DNA from 3 places in the Anaerobacillus sp. QJM3NY_17 genome. Region 3 is predicted to be linked to each of the others. Evidence: predicted binding sites of a transcription regulator. Region 3 holds the regulator's gene; each other region holds the start of a gene.

Region 1 (5,773 bases), 1.2 Mb from region 3:
AAGGCTTTGAAGAAGCTGGAGCGGTAGATCCGATACCTTATAAAGTGTAATAAAAAGCTGCCGGAGGATACTCCGACAGCTTTTTATGTTTTGGACAATAAACTTCCAACGGAGGAGTGGTTCGACATATAGCGCGGGTGACAGGCACCCGCGCCGACCGCCGAATCCGCACCCCTGCTTACTCAGGCATTTCCCCGCTATAAACAGAAGATGGGCGGATGATTCGGTTATTGTCATTTTGCTCGTACACGTGTGCGATCCAACCTGCCGTTCTGGCTGCTGTAAATGTTGGGGTAAACAGTTCTGTTGGTAGCTCGATCGCTCTTAAGATGGCTGCTGCATAGTACTCCACATTCGCATAAAGTTTTCTGTCAGGTTTGTACTCCTGGAGAAGGCGTACGGCCGTGTCTTCTACTTCGTGTGCAAGTTTAAACTCAGCATCGTCATAGAAGTCTGAAGTAATCTCGCTTAAAGCGGCGGCACGGGGGTCACGCGTTTTATAAACCCGATGTCCAAAGCCCATTAGCTTCTCACGATTTTCAAGTTTACGTCGCAATACTTTCTCAGCATCGCCGTCGCGCTTAATTTCTTCTAATAAATCAATAACCCCAGTTGGCGCTCCGCCATGAAGAGGTCCTTTCATAGCGCCAATAGCCCCTGTAATAGCTGATGCGAGATCACTTTCAGTTGATGAAATCACCCTAGCAGTAAAGGTAGAGGCGTTTAATCCATGCTCCATCGTTAAAATGAAGTAGGCAGTTAACGCTTTAATGTGATTTTCCTGAGGACGTTCTCCTGTCAACATATATAAATAGTTCCCAACGTGAGACAACGTTACGTCTGGATCGATTTGGGATAATCCATTTTGAGTGCGGTAGCGATAGGCAATAATAGTGGGAACGATACTCAGTAGGTGAATTCCCTGTTCCTGTGTCGCTGGGAACTGATATGAGTGATCTCCCATGGAAGATAAGACCGTTCGAATAACGCTCATCATCTCCATTTTTTTAGGTAAACGATTTATGATTTCCTTCTGGTTTGGTGATAAGTGTCTTGCTTCACCAAGTGCGGAGGTGAAAGCAGTTAGCTGTTGTTCAGTAGGAAATGAACCATTCCATAGGAAGTAGGCAGCTTCTTCGAATGATTTTTCTTTCGCAATTTCTTTTGCCCAGTGTCCTCGATAGACAAGCAAACCGTTCTCTCCGTCTACAAGGCTGATATTGGAATCAGCCGCAATGATTCCTTCTAATCCGGCATGAATCATAAACTCAACTCCATTTCATTCGTCTTGTATCTAGTGTATCGATTCGATATGATTATGACTAATAAATAATTACTGAATAATTAATAGAGAAACGCTATCAATAAGGGGGGTAAGAATGAATCTAAACTGGTTGAAAACATTTGTCACAGCTGCTTCGTATGAAAATTTCAGGGAAACATCTGAAAAACTCTATCTTGCTCAACCTACTGTTACGGTTCACATTCAACAACTCGAAAAGCAGATTGGCAGTAAGCTATTTATGAAGAGCGGTAGAAGAGTGGTGCTCTCCGAAGCAGGAAGACAATTTCTTCCGCATGCCAAAGAGTTAGTTGAACAGTATGAGACTAGCTTACGTCATATGAACGGGTGGAGGCAGGGGTACCATCGAAAGTTGAAGATTGCTGTATCTCCTTTAATTGCTGCTACGGTTCTACCTAATGTCCTTCAGCAATTTATGAAAGCTTATCCATCGATTGAGGTAGTTGTAAAAGTAAGTGAGTCTAATGAAATTGGAGAGATGATCACCAAGAATGATGCAGATTTCGGTCTTTCAAGAATGAAATCTTTGCAGGCCTATGTGAAAAATGAACAAATTGGAGCCGATCCAATTGTTTTAGTTGTGCCACACGATGGGGGAGATGCGGAAACAAGTCTGCCTTTAACTTTAAGTGAGTTTTGTTTGAGATCAACGTTACTCACACACAATCATCCTGATTATTGGGAAGATCTTTTAGTTGAACTACGTTCTAAATATGACGGTGTTCGAACGATGGTCGTATCCCAAGTACACATTACAAAGCGATTTATTGAGGAAGGGATTGGGTTCTCTTTTTTACCATGGTCATCTGTTCGGCGTGAGGTATTTGAAGGGAGAATTCTTCAAGTCGATACTGAGGAAATCAAACTGTCTGAGGTTCACACATACATGGTCTATCAACATCTTTCGGAGGAAACAGAAATATTTAAACAATTTATTGAGAAAAGCATGAATTAAGCCCGATCAGCGTCCTGATCGGGCTATCCTCTTATTTTCCGAGTGTGAAATAAGAGTGTGGGATGGTTGCGTGTCATAGATCCTAACGGCTAGCTTACACGCATGAGTAGTATGTGCGAAGTAAAATAAAGTATACACATTTAGTAAGTAGTTAGTCCCCAAACTTTCCACCCCTTTTCTTCTTTAGAAGCAAAGAGGTGCATGCGCACGGGGAGTTGAGAAGATTTCTTTGTGACGAGTACATCAATAAGGTAAGTGTGATTTGCGACTTTTTTTTCACAGGTTTTAACGGCTGGCGCGTAATAGGGTGACTTCTTTTTTAAAGGGGACATGCTAATGATTTGCCATGAATTTGTATAGGGAGTATTGGCCATTAAGCCTGAAAGAATCGTTGTAGCTTTCGTTGTAAGTCCTTTTGTTGATGCTGATTGATCTAGTGATGTTGGACACTTTCCTTGAATGAGCTGAATCGGACCAGCTGCATGTGCATGAATTGGTAAAAGAAGAAGTAAGAAAAGGAGACAGCTTACTGAACGTTTCATCAATGTATACCACCTTTCACCTTTACCGTGCCCGATTAAGGAAAAATTATTCGTAATAATCGAATGTACGTTCGGTTTGTGGTACACTAATCGAAGAAGGAGGGATCGCCATTGCAACCTTCAATTCAGAAGCGAACATCTCGGTCTATTTTAACAAAAGGTAGTGGATTTCTTAATGGATATAGTCACACTCTGAACCCTTACGCTGGATGTGCCTTCGGATGTTCGTATTGCTATGTAAGAAGAATGCCGATTGCCCTTTTTAGGGAAGAGGATTGGGGAGAATGGGTAGATATTAAAGAAAACGCTGTGGATCTTGTGAAAAAAGAGATTCCGAAAGCTCGGAAAAAAGGAGAAGTATCGATTTTTATGTCTTCTTCGACAGATCCTTATCAGCCTATTGAATTTAAGACTAATTTAACAAGAGGATTACTTGAAGCTATGGTAGAAGAAATGCCTGATTTTCTATTTCTTCAAACCCGCTCACCACTCGTCACTAGAGATATTGATTTGTTAAAAAAATTCGGCAAAAAGGTTCTGGTCAGTATGACAGTAGAAACAGACCTTGATTCAGTGCGCAAAATTTTTGCGCCATCAGCTCCGCCAATTGCTGCAAGATTAAAGGCGCTACAAACGTTACGAGCAAACGGTATTCCTGTACAAGCGGCAGTCGCACCACTTCTCCCGTGTTCTGAACATTTCCCTAAGAAGTTAGCTGAAGTAACGGATCGCCTCACGCTTGATGACTTTTTCATGGGTGATGGGAGCGGTGGTAAAAGAACAGAGCAGCTTGGCATTCGCAAGCTCTTTGAAGATGCGGGTCTAGAAGATTGGTATCAACGTAAAGCCTATTTGAAAATAAAGAAGCGATTACAGGCCTTTTTTCCTGATAGCGCCATTTATATTTCTCAAGAAGGTTTTTCACCTCCGGAAGAGGGATCGTATTAATATAAAACAACAAATAGGCTAGAGAATGTATCTCTAGCCTATTTGTTGTCTAACTTATTTTAATTTTTCAGCCTTACCACTTAAAATTTTCAATTGGTCATTTTCATAACCAACCTGGTAAGTGACGTTATAAAGAGAAGTAGTTGTCTTCTTATCCTCGGTTCGTTCTTGTGCTTTAATAGTAGCTGTTACCTTTACTTGATCATTCGTTTGATTTAAACTTCCGGTCATATTTGAAACTTCCACGTCAAGGGTATGGATATAGCCACTTCGAAAATCTTCATACAGCATTTCACTCTGCCAGCGACTGCCAAGTAAGGAGTAGCCAGTGACATAGTCTTGAGTAGATAAGCTTTCATAGAAATATCCAATAAGATAGGTAGCATTATTTTTAAAATCTTCTCCTGTGAGTCCTTGTGGTGTTGATACTTCTTCCTTACTTTCATCATCTACCGTTATTTCTACTGGGTCATCAGACCAATTTTTAATTTGCTCAATAACGTTGGGGAGCGGAATGCTAAAGCCGATTGCCCCTGAGTCTGTTCCTGCGGAATTAATGGCGATTGCCTCTCCTGTATTTGCATCAATAAGGGGACCTCCGCTGTTACCTTTTGTAATTGGGGCAGAGATTTGATAGATATGCTCATAGCGATAGGGCTCTAAGATGAATTCTCGATCGAGACCACTGACAATCCCTGTTGTAACGGTGTTCTGAAGTCCGAGTGGGCTACCAAGAGCAATGATATCGTCCCCAACTTCCGCCATGCGCTCTTCTGCAACAGGTAGGGGATCATTTCCCTCTAGTCCTGGAACGCGAATTACCGCAACATCTATCGTATTACCCATACCAATGATTTGAGCTTCGAATTGTTTAGCATCAGAGGTTTTAACGATAATCTTTTGAGCGCCTTCGACAACATGAGCGTTCGTAATGACGTCTCCGTTCGCATTGTAGAGGAAGCCTGATCCTGAAGAAGTGCCATCTTTTAAGGCGACTTCAATTTGCACAACGCTTTTTTGTGTCTCATGAATGACGGATTTTAAGTCTGAAGCATTCTTTTGGTTCTCTGGAGCATTTGTTTTCTCTCCTAGAGAAGATGTCGCTTCAACGGTTGTATTCGAATAGTAATCATGTAAAAAATAAAAACCTGCGCCGCCCCCAATCAGAATAAAGAGGGAGCTTGCAAGGGATAGTAGCAAAGCCAATTTCTTAGACATCCGTCTTGAATACTCCTTTCTGCTAATCCAAGTACCATGTGAAATGATCAATTTCGACTGTGAATTGATCAAGATCCTTCACGTCTTCACCTACATCGTAGATCATAAAGTCAAATTTACCTGTATCGTCAGGATAAAGTTTGTCGGGGTTAATATAAACCTCCCCTTTATCAAACTCTTTTCCATCTCCGTCCAATACTTTATAAGAAGCCCCGATCGAATTGACGGGAACAGTGGCTTTGCTTGTGACCGTACCTGTTACTTTTAATTCATTGTAATCTGTCACCTTTGTTTCTAATTCATTGAGCTCAATCGCGCTTGTACGATTCATTTCTTCTTCTTTTGCTGCAGCAACCATAGCATGTTCAATTCGCTTTTGTTGCTCCTCCTCAAACGAATTTCGTCTCTTTTCAATTACGGTTTGGAGGTTTGATAGCTTTTCGTTACCTTTATTGATTTCTAAGCCTTGTTCTACTGAGTTTAATGCTTCCGTAAAGTGGTTCTCTTCCAAATAACCATTTGCTTCATTAATTGAAAAGTCGACAATTTGATTTCGAATTTGTCCGGCTATGTCTTGGGCTTCATCCACTTGTAAACTTTCAGCCCTTGTTAACACAGGTTTCAATTCATCAATGGATTCTTTCCCTTTCATATCATACTTTAATTCGGCAACCATCACAGTTGTCCGAACCGTTCCGATGTCTTCTTGTAAAGTAGAGAAAAGATCACCTTTATAGGATGCTGAGGTTTGCTCAGCTTCTTTAATCAAATCTAAGGCTTTACTGTAATTATCTTTTTTTCTTGCGG
Region 2 (5,773 bases), 660 kb from region 3:
TCCTCCTTTTAAGGTCTAGCACCCTTTTACCCGTTTGAATACTTATAAAACCCTGACATAACGAAAAGACAGGTAGCCATTGGCTGCCTGCCTAACTTCTTTCTATTGAACTCCAACTGCATTAAAAGCCTGTTTTACAGATTGAACTTCTGAGCTTCCGCTTCCATAAAGATCAGTGGCAGCTTGTACTGCTGCTGATCTCATCTGACTAAAGTTTGAAGAAGCGGTTAAGTATTGCGTAAGGGTGCGGTAGTAAATAGCGCCGAGTTTGTCTTTTCCAATTCCTGATACGGTTACCCCATAGAATGTACCGCCTTCACTCAGCAGATAAGCTGCTTTGTTCATGATGCCGCTGTTGATATGAACGCCGCCATTATCTTGAGAACCAGTATAGCGGACAGAGTAATGATCAGGGTCTCCGAATTGGGATGGGTCTGACATTGAACGAAGAGCATCCCCGGATGTACCTGGTGTATAAATATCTTCTCCGATTAACCAGTCAGGGTTATTGCTGTCGTAGTATTCTACAAGCGTTCCGAATACATCAGACATGGATTCATTCAGTGCTCCTGATTCATTTTGATAAATTAAGTCAGCTGTTGTATCAGTGACAGCGTGTGTCAATTCATGAGCAACAACATCTTCACCACCTGAAAGGGATACAAAAGTTGAGCCATCTCCATCACCATAGACCATCTGGCTTCCGTTCCAGAACGCATTATTGTAGTTGCGTCCGTAATGTACGGTGGACTTTAGTGGTGAACCGTTTCCGTCATAACTATCTCGGTTGAAGACATCTTTATAATAATCATACGTCGCTCCTGCATAGTAGTGAGCGTCGACTGCAGCCGCGTCATAGCTTGCGTTAAAGGAGTTATCTGAATCTGCCCATAAAGAGCCTGGCAGTTTTGTGCGATTTGCCGCATCATATGTTAAGATTCCGCCACCTCGCGTAGTGTCTTTCAAGTAATAAGTTGAAGAGGAAAGTAGCGTATTGAACGTTTTTTGATCACCAAGTACACCAGTTCCACTTGCCGTCTTAATTGTTCCGGTAACATTGTCACCACCACCTGGCTTGCCGACTCCTTCTTTTTTTGCTTCGTGTAGAGCGTTGAAGCTTGTTAGAACTTCACCACTTGTTGCATCAATTATGTATTGCCAGTTACCCGGTTCAGGCGAGAGGAAGTTCAAGGTCACATGGTAAGCATACGTTGCAGACTCTCCTTCAGTATAGACGACAAGGTTGGATTCGGGTTTTTGTTCATAGGCTGGTGAAAAACCGAGATCTTCTTCTGCTTTTTTAACGGCGTCCTGTTTCTTGAATTTTGTTGTTTTTTTAAGCTCTTTCTTCGACCCAAGGTCTGGAATAACTGTACCTGATACGGCTGTTAAAATACCACTTTCATCAACATGAGCCGTTTGAGTTGAACCATAAACAGGTGTTCCTTCATGAAGTTGTTGTAATCGAAAAACCGTAAAACCAAGATCGTCCTTTTCTTTTGATAGGATTTTAAAGGAATCCTTAGCGGAAGATCCACTAAACTTGTACAGGTTTTTCTGTTCGTTCAAGTAATCAAATAGTACTTGATTGGCATTTTGAGAGCTTACTTTTGTTAGTTTTCCTGAAACAAAAGAAGGTGTTCCTGTTTCTTTATTCATATTCGTATCTGCTGCTGCAAATGTTGAGGATGGTGCGAGCATGGTACTAACGAGCCCCACTGATAACCCGATTGAAAGTAAATTTTTTTTCTTTCCCATTCTATATCCCCCTCGTGATTAAGATGAGCTAACATTACCATAAAAGATTTAGTATTCAAACTATTTAAACTATTTTGATATTTAAGACCTATCCTTTTGGATAGAGTTATAGGGAGATATACCTGTTATTTAAAAAAAGGTATTGGTTCTTTAGACTCAGGAGGTGGTGTGCTAATAAATAAGGGCGTTAATGACCATATGAAACGGCATATCCTGGTTCTTTTTCTGTGCGTTTAGAGATTGATGCGCGAGTATTTCTACTTCCCTATCTGTTAATGGAACAAGTGTAGGATCTCCAATACGTATGTGCTCTGATGACTAACTTTCGAGTGAATATCGTTAAGTTCATTGTTACTCTTCTTCCGGTACTTTTCGTTACTTTAGAAAAAAGGGTGATGCTAAGTGAATCGTTTTATGATTGGAAGAAAGTGCTTATTGTAAAGAGAACGTATATTCGGTTAAAATACGGGTATATATAAAGGGAACAAACGTTCTTTTTGATTAGGAGAAGGGGGGATACAAATGGATTATTCTAAATTTCCAAAGAAAACAATCCTATGTATTGATATGAAAAGTTTTTATGCAAGTTGTTCAGCAGTAGAGATGGGGCTTGATCCACTTACATGCTATCTCGCGGTTGTTGGTGATACCGAGCGACAGGGAAGTGTTGTGCTAGCAGCGTCTCCGGCACTAAAAAAGGAATTTGGAATACGAACAGGGAGCAGACTATTTGAAATTCCAAATAATAAAAACATTCATATCGTTAATGCGAGAATGTCTTTATATTTAAAACAATCAATGGAAATAACGAGGCTTTTTCATCGTTATGTACCATCAGAATGTATCCATACGTATAGCGTTGATGAATCGTTTTTGCAGGTTGATGGGACAGAACGACTTTGGGGGAACAAATTTGAAGTAGCTCACAAGATCAGAAATGAAATAAGAGAGACATTCGGATTACCATGTGCCATAGGGATTGGCCCAAATCTTTTAATGGCAAAGCTTTGTCTCGATCTGGAAGCGAAAGAAAAAGGGATTGCAGAATGGACTTATGAAGATATTCCTAAAAAACTCTGGCCGCTTTCCCCGCTAAGTCAAATGTGGGGTATCGGATCGCGTGTCGAGCGAACGTTAAATCGAATGGGGATTATGAATGTAAAGCAGCTTGCGCATTACCCGCTACATCTACTAGAAGAAAAATTCGGTATTATGGGAAATCAGCTCTATCATCATGCGTGGGGCATCGATCTTTCTGAAATGGGTGCGCCGATTATGCAGGGACAGATTAGCTATGGGAAAAGCCAAATTTTGTTGCGAGATTACCATGACGAAAAAGACATTCAACACGTCATTCTTGAGATGAGTGAAGAAGTTGCAAGACGTGCGAGAAAAGCCCGGAAGGCAGGGCGTACGATTAGCCTTGGGATTGGTTATAGTAAAGAAGAAGGCGGGGGTGGCTTTCACCGTTCAAGGAGTATCCACAGCCCGACTGCTATTACGCTCGAAATATACAATGTATGTCTTCAGTTATTTGAGGAGTTCTTTGAAAGAAAAACGGTTCGTAAGATTTCCATTACCCTTTCAAATATTTGCAATGATGAAGAAGTGCAGTTGGACTTATTTAACGCGTCACGCCCAAAGCAGCGGGATCTCGGATATGTGATGGATTCGATCCGTGAGAAATATGGCTCAGATGCGCTGCTTCGTGCCGTTTCATACACAAAGGCCGGTACGGCACTGCATAGAAGTAAACTTGTGGGTGGTCATAAAGCATAGAAGGGGGAAGAAGCGTGATTCGTGATCGCGGAAATATAAAATGGACGTCAATGATGTTACCTGAGCATGTGAAAGAGCTAAGAGATTGGAAAACCGAAGAGAAAAAAAGTGAAAAGCCGGTACTTGATGAACAAAGAATGGCGGAAATGAATGAAACAATATGTGAAGCAATGGCCAATCACAACTCGCTTTGTTTTCAACACTTTAGTGGGGGAGAAACGAAAACTCTCTTTGGATATGTGCACTATGTAGATCCACTTACGAAAGAACTGCGTATTATTGACCATAATGAAAAAAGGACAACGATAAAGCTGCTGGACCTTGTGCACGTAGAGTTAGAATGAAAAAAATGGAGTATCCTCTCAGATGTAAAAAAAGTTTTTCATTTCAGGATTGGGGTAAAATAAGTATAAAGTCAAACCTGAATAAGTGAGACCATCCTGTCTGGTTAGAAACGAAGGGTGAATCAGATCAGATGAATTCAAAATCCGGAGTGAGATGAAAGATGCTATTAGCTCAAAATCTTAAACAAAATACGGAAAAGATCAAAGGAATTGATATTCACTATGAATACTATAGAAATGACACAGCCGTCGATCGGCCAGTATTAACGCTTCTTCACGGTTTTCTATCGTCGAGCTTCAGCTTCAGAAGATTGATACCATTATTAACAAAGGCATATACTGTTGTTGCCATTGATCTTCCTCCGTTCGGAAAAAGTGAAAAGTCTAATCGTTTTGTCCACTCTTATCATAATTATGCGGAAGTGGTGGTTGAACTTTTAGAAAGGCTTTCAATTGATCATACTGTTATGATCGGCCATTCTATGGGTGGGCAAGTAGCAATGAGAGCCTCGGCTATGAAAGATGATCTCGTTAGTAAGAATATTTTACTGTGCAGTTCAGGATATCTTGAAAAGGCTAAACAGAGTCTAGTGTATACATCGTACTTACCTTTTTTCTCGGTATACTTGAAAAGGTGGCTTTATCGAAAAGGTGTTAGAGGAAATTTGCTTAATTGTGTTTATGATCCTTCCCTTATCGATGAAGAAATGATGGATGGATATATCCAACCTTTCTTCAATGAGGGTATCTTTCGGTCATTAGTTAGGATGATTCGAGATCGCGAAGGAGATTTGTCAGAAGTTGAACTAAATCAAATTCATACACCTAGCCTACTAATATGGGGAGAAAATGACAGAGTTGTGCCGTTGAAAATTGGGAAGCGTCTCAGTAAGGATCTCCCAAATGCTAAACTGATCATCTATGAAAAAACCGGTCACCTTCTACCAGAAGAAAAACCGGAATCGATTATGAAGGATATTGAGTGGTTTTTAGGAAAATAAAGATTGATCTATTGCAAAAATTGGTAGTCATACAAAGCTTGAACCAGACTAGTTAATCAGGTAAACTCCTTAAAGGATGAGGAGTTTATTTTGATGCAGTTAATCAAAGTTGACTCATCAGAATAATGCGTGATAAAGTAAAGCTCGTTATGAAAAAGTAAAATGAAGCATGCGCTCATTAATAATTGTATATTTCTTATTAAGAGAAGTGGAGGGACCTGGCCCAAAGAAGCTTCAGCAACCTCTGATGATCAGAAAGGTGCTGCTTCCAGCAAGAGAAATCTTGAGAGATAAGTGCAAAAGCCTTCTTCTCTTGAAGTGGGCTTTTTTTATTGAGACAGAATAAAAGATGAAGGAGACATGAATAATGGAGAAAGAAATAAAGGGGAACGGCCTGGCTTTACTTCCCCTTGGAATATTTATTGTGCTTTTTATTGGTACAGCTATCATAACAAAGGACTTTTATAGTATGCCTGTTATTCTCGCTTCTCTAATTGCGGCGGGCGTAGCTCTTTCGATGAATCGAAAAGAAAGCTTTATGAAAAAAGTGGAAGTGTTTTGTCGTGGAGCAGGTAATACGAATATCATATTAATGATTTTGGTCTTTTTACTGGCTGGGGCGTTTGCCGGAACAGCTGAAAAAATTGGAGCAGTAGATTCGATTGTTAATTTAGGTATATCAATTCTACCGGCTAATCTTTTAATCGTAGGTTTGTTTGTCATTGGCTGTTTTATTTCTATTTCGATGGGTACATCGATGGGAACGATTGTAGCACTTGCTCCCATTGGAATTGGAATTGCAGAGCAAACCGGAGTTGCCCCGGCACTGGCTTTATCAGCGGTCATAGGTGGGGCAATGTTTGGTGACAATCTTTCTATGATTTCAGATAC
Region 3 (5,773 bases):
TAGTGATGAATAGTGAGTTGTAATGGCACTATCTCAGTGAGATATGGTACATCACTACAATTGCTTGTTTTATAGGAGGACTAAAAATGGATGTATTTGAAGAATATCTAGCAAAGATAGAGAACCTGCAGCACCGAGAGCGAACGGAACAAATTTTGACCTGGGTACAAAATGAATTTCCAAACCTGGTGCCGAAAATTGCCTGGAATCAGCCAATGTTTACAGATCACGGAACATTTATTATTGCCTTTAGCGTAGCAAAACATCATTTGGCTGTTGCCCCTGAAAAGACTGGAATTGTTCATTTTTCTGAAGAAATGAAACTTGCTGGCTATGATCACACTAAACAACTAATGCGTATTCCGTGGGGTAGTTCAGTTGAATTTTCATTACTTAAAAAAATGATCGAATTCAATATTCATGATAAGGCAGACTGTTCAACTTTCTGGCGCAAGTGAATAAATAGACGGGACAGGCTTCTATTTGGACCAACCGCTTGGTAGTCGCTATGTGAGATTAACGTTTAAAACTAAATGAGGTTCATATATGGTCAACGGGAACCCTTCTATTTATTTTTGCCCATATTGGCATCATTATGTGACTCATCGGGATAGCGGCTTCTGTTATGAAATTACAGGTAAGTGAAAAAATACACGTGTATAAATTAAGTAATAATAAATTACGGCGTAGGGCAAGTTCCATCAGCGAGCTTGCTCCTTTTTAGTACAAATTAATTCAGTCTGGAAAAATCGAAAAAGGCTAGAAATGCAGTTCATTAAATGATAGGTAAGCTTATCTATATGTCGAAAGATGCAGAGAAAACGTCACGGTTTTCTTTAACATAAGTATGTTATCCATACATGATCCACTTCGAATGATTCATTTTTGATCAGAATACTTGTAATAGTTTGAAAAATACAACCTCATATCTCTAAAATAGAAGATAGTTCAACTAGAAGAGGAGGAAAAAAGACATATGAAATCCAGGAAATGGAAATATGGAATTGCGCTTTTTATTGTAGGGATATTAACTTTCGGTTTCTTACCGTTAACTGGAAGTGCCAAAGGTGATTGCTTTAACACTGATGCGGCGCTAACACCAGAGGAGCAGCGAATGGAAGACGGTGCCCCAATCCCACAGCAAATTATGGATAAGGCGGAGTTTACAGTTTTTGCGGATGAATTTAAGGAGGATTTGTGCAAAGCGAAAAGTGTAAAAAAAGCAGAGAAAGTGATCGAAAAGCATGGTGAGAAGCTGTGGGAGACGGCTGTTGCTCGAGCTCAGGGAGAACGAAATGATTTAGGGGAACTAGATCGTTATGATGATCGCCCGCTTTATTGGACTCGATTACATATGACTGCTGCCCTCAGGCAATGGGAACCTTCATATACAGTAACGGAGAAAAAGCAAGAAGAACTGATGAAGAAACTAGAGTACACGTCAAGGGGAATTACTTCTATTGATTTTCCAAAAGGGAAGAAAGTTAAGCGTATTTTAGTAAGCGGATTTGATCCATACCGTTTAGAACAGGAATTTAGGAGATCAAACCCTTCTGGCGCTGCAGCGCTTCAGATGGATGGGAAAGTCGTTTTGACGGAAGAAGGTCCAGCTTTTATTCAAGCAGCGAATTTTCCGGTACGATGGGATGATTTTGATGAAGGAATCGTTGAAGATACTTTTGGACCTTACCTGGTTAATAGTAAAGAGCAGGTGGATCTCATGATGACAATCAGTCAAGGTGGTCCAAAAGCTATGACCATCGAAGGGTTTGCCGGGAGATGGCGCACAGGGGTTGGAAACACTCTTGAAGATCGCTCAGAAGTTATTCCGACAGTGAGCAATTGGCCGATGCCTGAAAAACTGCCGGAATTTATTGAAACAACGCTTCCTTACAAGGAAATGATTGCAGCCAATACTGGACCATGGCCGGTAGAAAGAGGCGATGAAGTATGCGAATGGCTCGCACCAGAATATCGTGATAAACCGTATGAGTGCTATGAAGGGGGTCCGACTGAAGGATCAAAAGCTCGTAAAGGAGGAGGCGGAAGCTACTTATCGAATGAAAGTCAGTACCGATCCAATCGCGTGCGAATTGGGATAGGAGCTTATGATATTCCGGGTGGACACCTTCACGTAGCCGCTCAGGAGTACTATCCTGAAGATCCTTCCGTTTATATCACTGATGAGTTCCAAAAGTTCCGTCAGGCGACAGTAGATCAAACAGTTGAATTAGTTATAGCGGCTTCAGAGGCTGCTGAAAAGTAACCGTTTAAGAATTATGTTAGAAGTATACAAAACCGCCCTTTATTTAAATGAAGGGCGGTTTTGTATAGCCTTTAAGAGTTAAAAGTAGGTAGGTGAGGTTGGTTGTAATGTAAAGCTACACCCCTATGCTCTTCAAACTGCGATCATTTACACAGACGGAGGGGTTAATAAATAAAAGAAGAGAAGAAGCTCGTATTGATATAGCCCAGAAAGCTTATATAACATAAAAAAAGAAGCGCACGCAGCGCTTCTAGTGAATGGAGCGAAAGACCCCAATTACTTTACCAAGAATAGAAACGGAATCAAGAATGATCGGTTCCATCGATGAGTTTTCCGGTTGAAGTCGGAAGTAGTTGCTTTCTTTAAAGAATCGTTTAACAGTTGCTTCAGCTTCATCTGTCATCGCGACAACAATATCACCGTTATTTGCAGTTGGTTGTTGCTTCACAATAACCATATCACCGTTATAAATACCAGCTTCGATCATACTATCCCCTTCAATCACTAGAATAAAGGTATGTTCTTCATCCTGTGCAAACTGTTCTGGAAGCGGGAAGTATTCTTCTACATTTTCAATGGCAGTGATGGGTTGACCAGCAGTTACTTTACCAATGACGGGAACGTTTACAGTATGTTGCCGAGGAATATCGATCGTTTCATCAAGACCAAGCACTTCGATGGCTCTTGGTTTTGTTGGGTCTCGTCTGATATACCCTTTTTTCTCGAGTCTTGCCAGGTGGCCATGGACAGTGGAGCTTGAAGCAAGTCCAACAGCTTCGCCAATTTCTCTTACGGAGGGTGGATAACCCTTTTGCTTAACTTCGACTTTAATAAAGTCCAGAATGTCCTGCTGACGCTTTGATAGTTTCATAATATCTGGCACCTCGTTCCAATCTATCTATTTGTTAGTAGTATACCAGAATTTTTGTTCGCATACAAACATAAGTTCGAAGAAATTAGTTGACACGAACAGAGGTTCTGATATACTAAAAACAGAACAAATATTCGCATATGGGGTGATTGGGATGAGAAAGCAAGCTGGGGGCTTGTCTGGAGTTGATTTTCTTGTCATTATATCTTTTGTAGCTGTGTTAATTATTGTGTTTCTATCTTTGCGAACAGCTGCAGCTGAGGAGTATGATCGTTATACAACGGTACAATTGGAGCAGGGAGATACTGTTTTAGAAATTGCGGAAGAATACCGTACTGCTCATGAGTTGTCTGATCGGAAGTTCGTCAGTTGGGTTGAAGAAGTGAATAGCATTGATGCAAACCGAATTACAGCAGGAGATACTCTCATCATCCCTGTTGAAGCGAACGCTACCGCACTTGGGGGTAAAGAATAAAGTATGAACGCCGTTATTTATTGTCGGGTAAGCACAAAGAAAGAAGCACAGGAGTCTTCTCTTGCCAGGCAAAAAGAAGAACTACAACGATTTGCATCACAGTCAGGTTTTATTATACAGCGCTTGATAGAAGAAAAGCACAGCGGGTATGACATTGATCGTGATGGCATACTTGAGGTGCTTGACTTATTGAAAGAGGGGCATGTTGAGGCATTGCTCATTCAAGATGAAACAAGACTTGGGAGAGGGAATGCAAAGATCGCTCTTCTACATGCCGTCCATAAATATGGAGGGACGATTTATACAGTGAATCAAAACGGAGAACTTCAATTGTCGGAATCTGATTCGATGGTTCTTGAGATCGTTAGTATCGTTGAAGAATTTCAGCGCAAGCTTCATAATCTGAAAATTAAACGTGGAATGGACAAGGCGGTTAAAGAAGGCTATCGACCACAGCGAAACCTCAGCCATCAAAATCAAGGTGGGCGTGAGCGGGTGGAAGTTCCAATCGAAGAAATTGTTAATCTACGAAACCGTGGTCTTACGTTTAATGAGATAGCTGCAACGCTTAAAGGATTTGGACATCACGCTTCGAAAGCAACGGTACATAGACGTTATCAGGAATATGTTGACGAGCAGAACGAGAAGCACTAAACTTGTCTATGTTCAAAACATGCGTTAGCATGTGAGATACAAGTTTCAGTAAAGGAGCTATTTTACATGCCTTTTGAAGATAAACTCCAAAGAATTAACGAGCTATCTCGTAAAGCAAAAGAGTCATCATTAACAGAAGATGAGAAAAAAGAACAGAAAAAGCTACGTAAGGAATATTTAGCAAATTTCCGTTCTTCTTTCAAAAACCAACTTCATTCTATAAAAGTTGTGGATGAAGAAGGCACAGATGTAACACCTGAAAAGCTTAAGGAAAGCAAGAAAAACCGTCGCTTTCTTCAGTAGAAAATAGCCTAATTTTGCGAAAAGCAAAATTAGGCTATTTTTATGGTTGCAATTTTTCAAATATTCGTTATACTGTACTATAACAAGATGTACTAATACAAAACGGAGAGGGCGGATATGATGTTTGTTGTAACTGATTCTGCAGCTGAGTTTTACAAAAATGAAATGGAACTTGGTAACGGTGATTGCCTGAGGTTATTCGTACGCTACGCAGGGAGTGGAGACAGCGGAGGTTTTTCTCTTGGGGTCATGTCTGATAAGCCTTCATATGATGATTATAAGCAAGAAATTGGAGGAGTTACGTACTTCGTTCGACCGGACGATCAATGGTTTGTTGATCGAATGAAGCTTGATTATGATGAGAGATCCGGCGGTGTTCTTTGTGACTTGCCGAGTATGGCATAGCATTCTAAAGACCTGTACTATAACATATATGTTATAGTACAGGTCTTTTTGATTTCGACAAAACTAGTGAAGGCTAGCCTCCATGTATAGACAATCATTTTATGAGAACTCATTTATACTTTCTTTTATATGAGTGGATTCTTGGGCAGGGGGGAGTTATATGAGGCATTACGAAATGTACTTCGTTAAGCAGCACATTGCAGAACAATATGCTGGTAAGGAGCATCTGTTGTATCAACTTTTCCTCGAAAGGAAGCGGGCCATACAGGCTGATCAGAAAGAGCTTCTAGAAAAACAGGTAGCCTTTATTACAGAGCCTGTGGAAGAAGAAGAACTAAATACCTGTTTGGTCAATGAATTGGGTGGCTTTCGCACGTATGAATATAAAAATGAAGGGCATCGATTGTGTATTAAACAATCTAAAAGTGATGCATCTTTATTTGTAAGAAGCGAGAAGATAAATATATATGCTAGCGGATCAAACGAGGCTGAAACAGTCTTTTTTGAAGTGATACGAAAATTAACTCCTTCGTTCTTTGCGATTGACTTCCAATCCGGTCGATACGGGTGGCTTAACCCGATTAAACAACAGAAACTAGTTTGAATAAACTCCTACTATTTTAATAGACGTTATTGTATAATCATTAAGGGTTGTAGTACACTATTGGAAGAGAAAGAATAAGGAGGAAATCTAGAATGTGGTGGATGTACACGCTTGTGGGCGTGCTAGCGTTGATTGCTGGAGTAGCACTTGGCTTTTTTATTGCCCGCAAATATATGATGGACTATTTAAAGAAGA

What was found. The regulator LexA, encoded in region 3, represses DNA repair genes until DNA is damaged. The targets are predictions, from matches to a motif close to CGAACATATGTTCG.
Region 1: a site for LexA is predicted at 2,861-2,874, ahead of AC0VYV_RS04080 (SPL family radical SAM protein). Genes of this name have one in related genera too.
Region 2: a site for LexA is predicted at 2,202-2,215, ahead of AC0VYV_RS13735 (Y-family DNA polymerase). Genes of this name have one in related genera too.

The regions. Positions count from the first base shown of each region.
Region 1 covers NZ_CM149685.1:749,750-755,522, forward strand. Annotated here, with positions in the region: gene queC (7-cyano-7-deazaguanine synthase QueC) at 1-50, shown strand, start outside; gene AC0VYV_RS04065 (citrate synthase) at 179-1,264, opposite strand; gene AC0VYV_RS04070 (LysR family transcriptional regulator) at 1,380-2,258, shown strand; gene AC0VYV_RS04075 (hypothetical protein) at 2,399-2,800, opposite strand; gene AC0VYV_RS04080 (SPL family radical SAM protein) at 2,912-3,748, shown strand; gene AC0VYV_RS04085 (S1C family serine protease) at 3,803-4,966, opposite strand; gene AC0VYV_RS04090 (zinc-ribbon domain-containing protein) at 4,989-5,773, opposite strand, start outside.
Region 2 covers NZ_CM149685.1:2,615,483-2,621,255, reverse strand. Annotated here, with positions in the region: gene AC0VYV_RS13740 (M4 family metallopeptidase) at 103-1,758, opposite strand; gene AC0VYV_RS13735 (Y-family DNA polymerase) at 2,281-3,537, shown strand; gene AC0VYV_RS13730 (YolD-like family protein) at 3,552-3,881, shown strand; gene AC0VYV_RS13725 (alpha/beta fold hydrolase) at 4,043-4,882, shown strand; SAM riboswitch class I at 5,076-5,179, shown strand; gene AC0VYV_RS13720 (Na+/H+ antiporter NhaC family protein) at 5,250-5,773, shown strand, end outside.
Region 3 covers NZ_CM149685.1:1,951,700-1,957,472, forward strand. Annotated here, with positions in the region: gene AC0VYV_RS10365 (Type 1 glutamine amidotransferase-like domain-containing protein) at 1-23, shown strand, start outside; gene AC0VYV_RS10370 (iron chaperone) at 87-458, shown strand; gene AC0VYV_RS10375 (hypothetical protein) at 977-2,266, shown strand; gene lexA (transcriptional repressor LexA) at 2,517-3,140, opposite strand; gene yneA (cell division suppressor protein YneA) at 3,292-3,612, shown strand; gene AC0VYV_RS10390 (YneB family resolvase-like protein) at 3,616-4,266, shown strand; gene AC0VYV_RS10395 (DUF896 domain-containing protein) at 4,333-4,569, shown strand; gene AC0VYV_RS10400 (HesB/YadR/YfhF family protein) at 4,687-4,974, shown strand; gene sirA (sporulation inhibitor of replication protein SirA) at 5,135-5,578, shown strand; gene AC0VYV_RS10410 (YneF family protein) at 5,671-5,773, shown strand, end outside.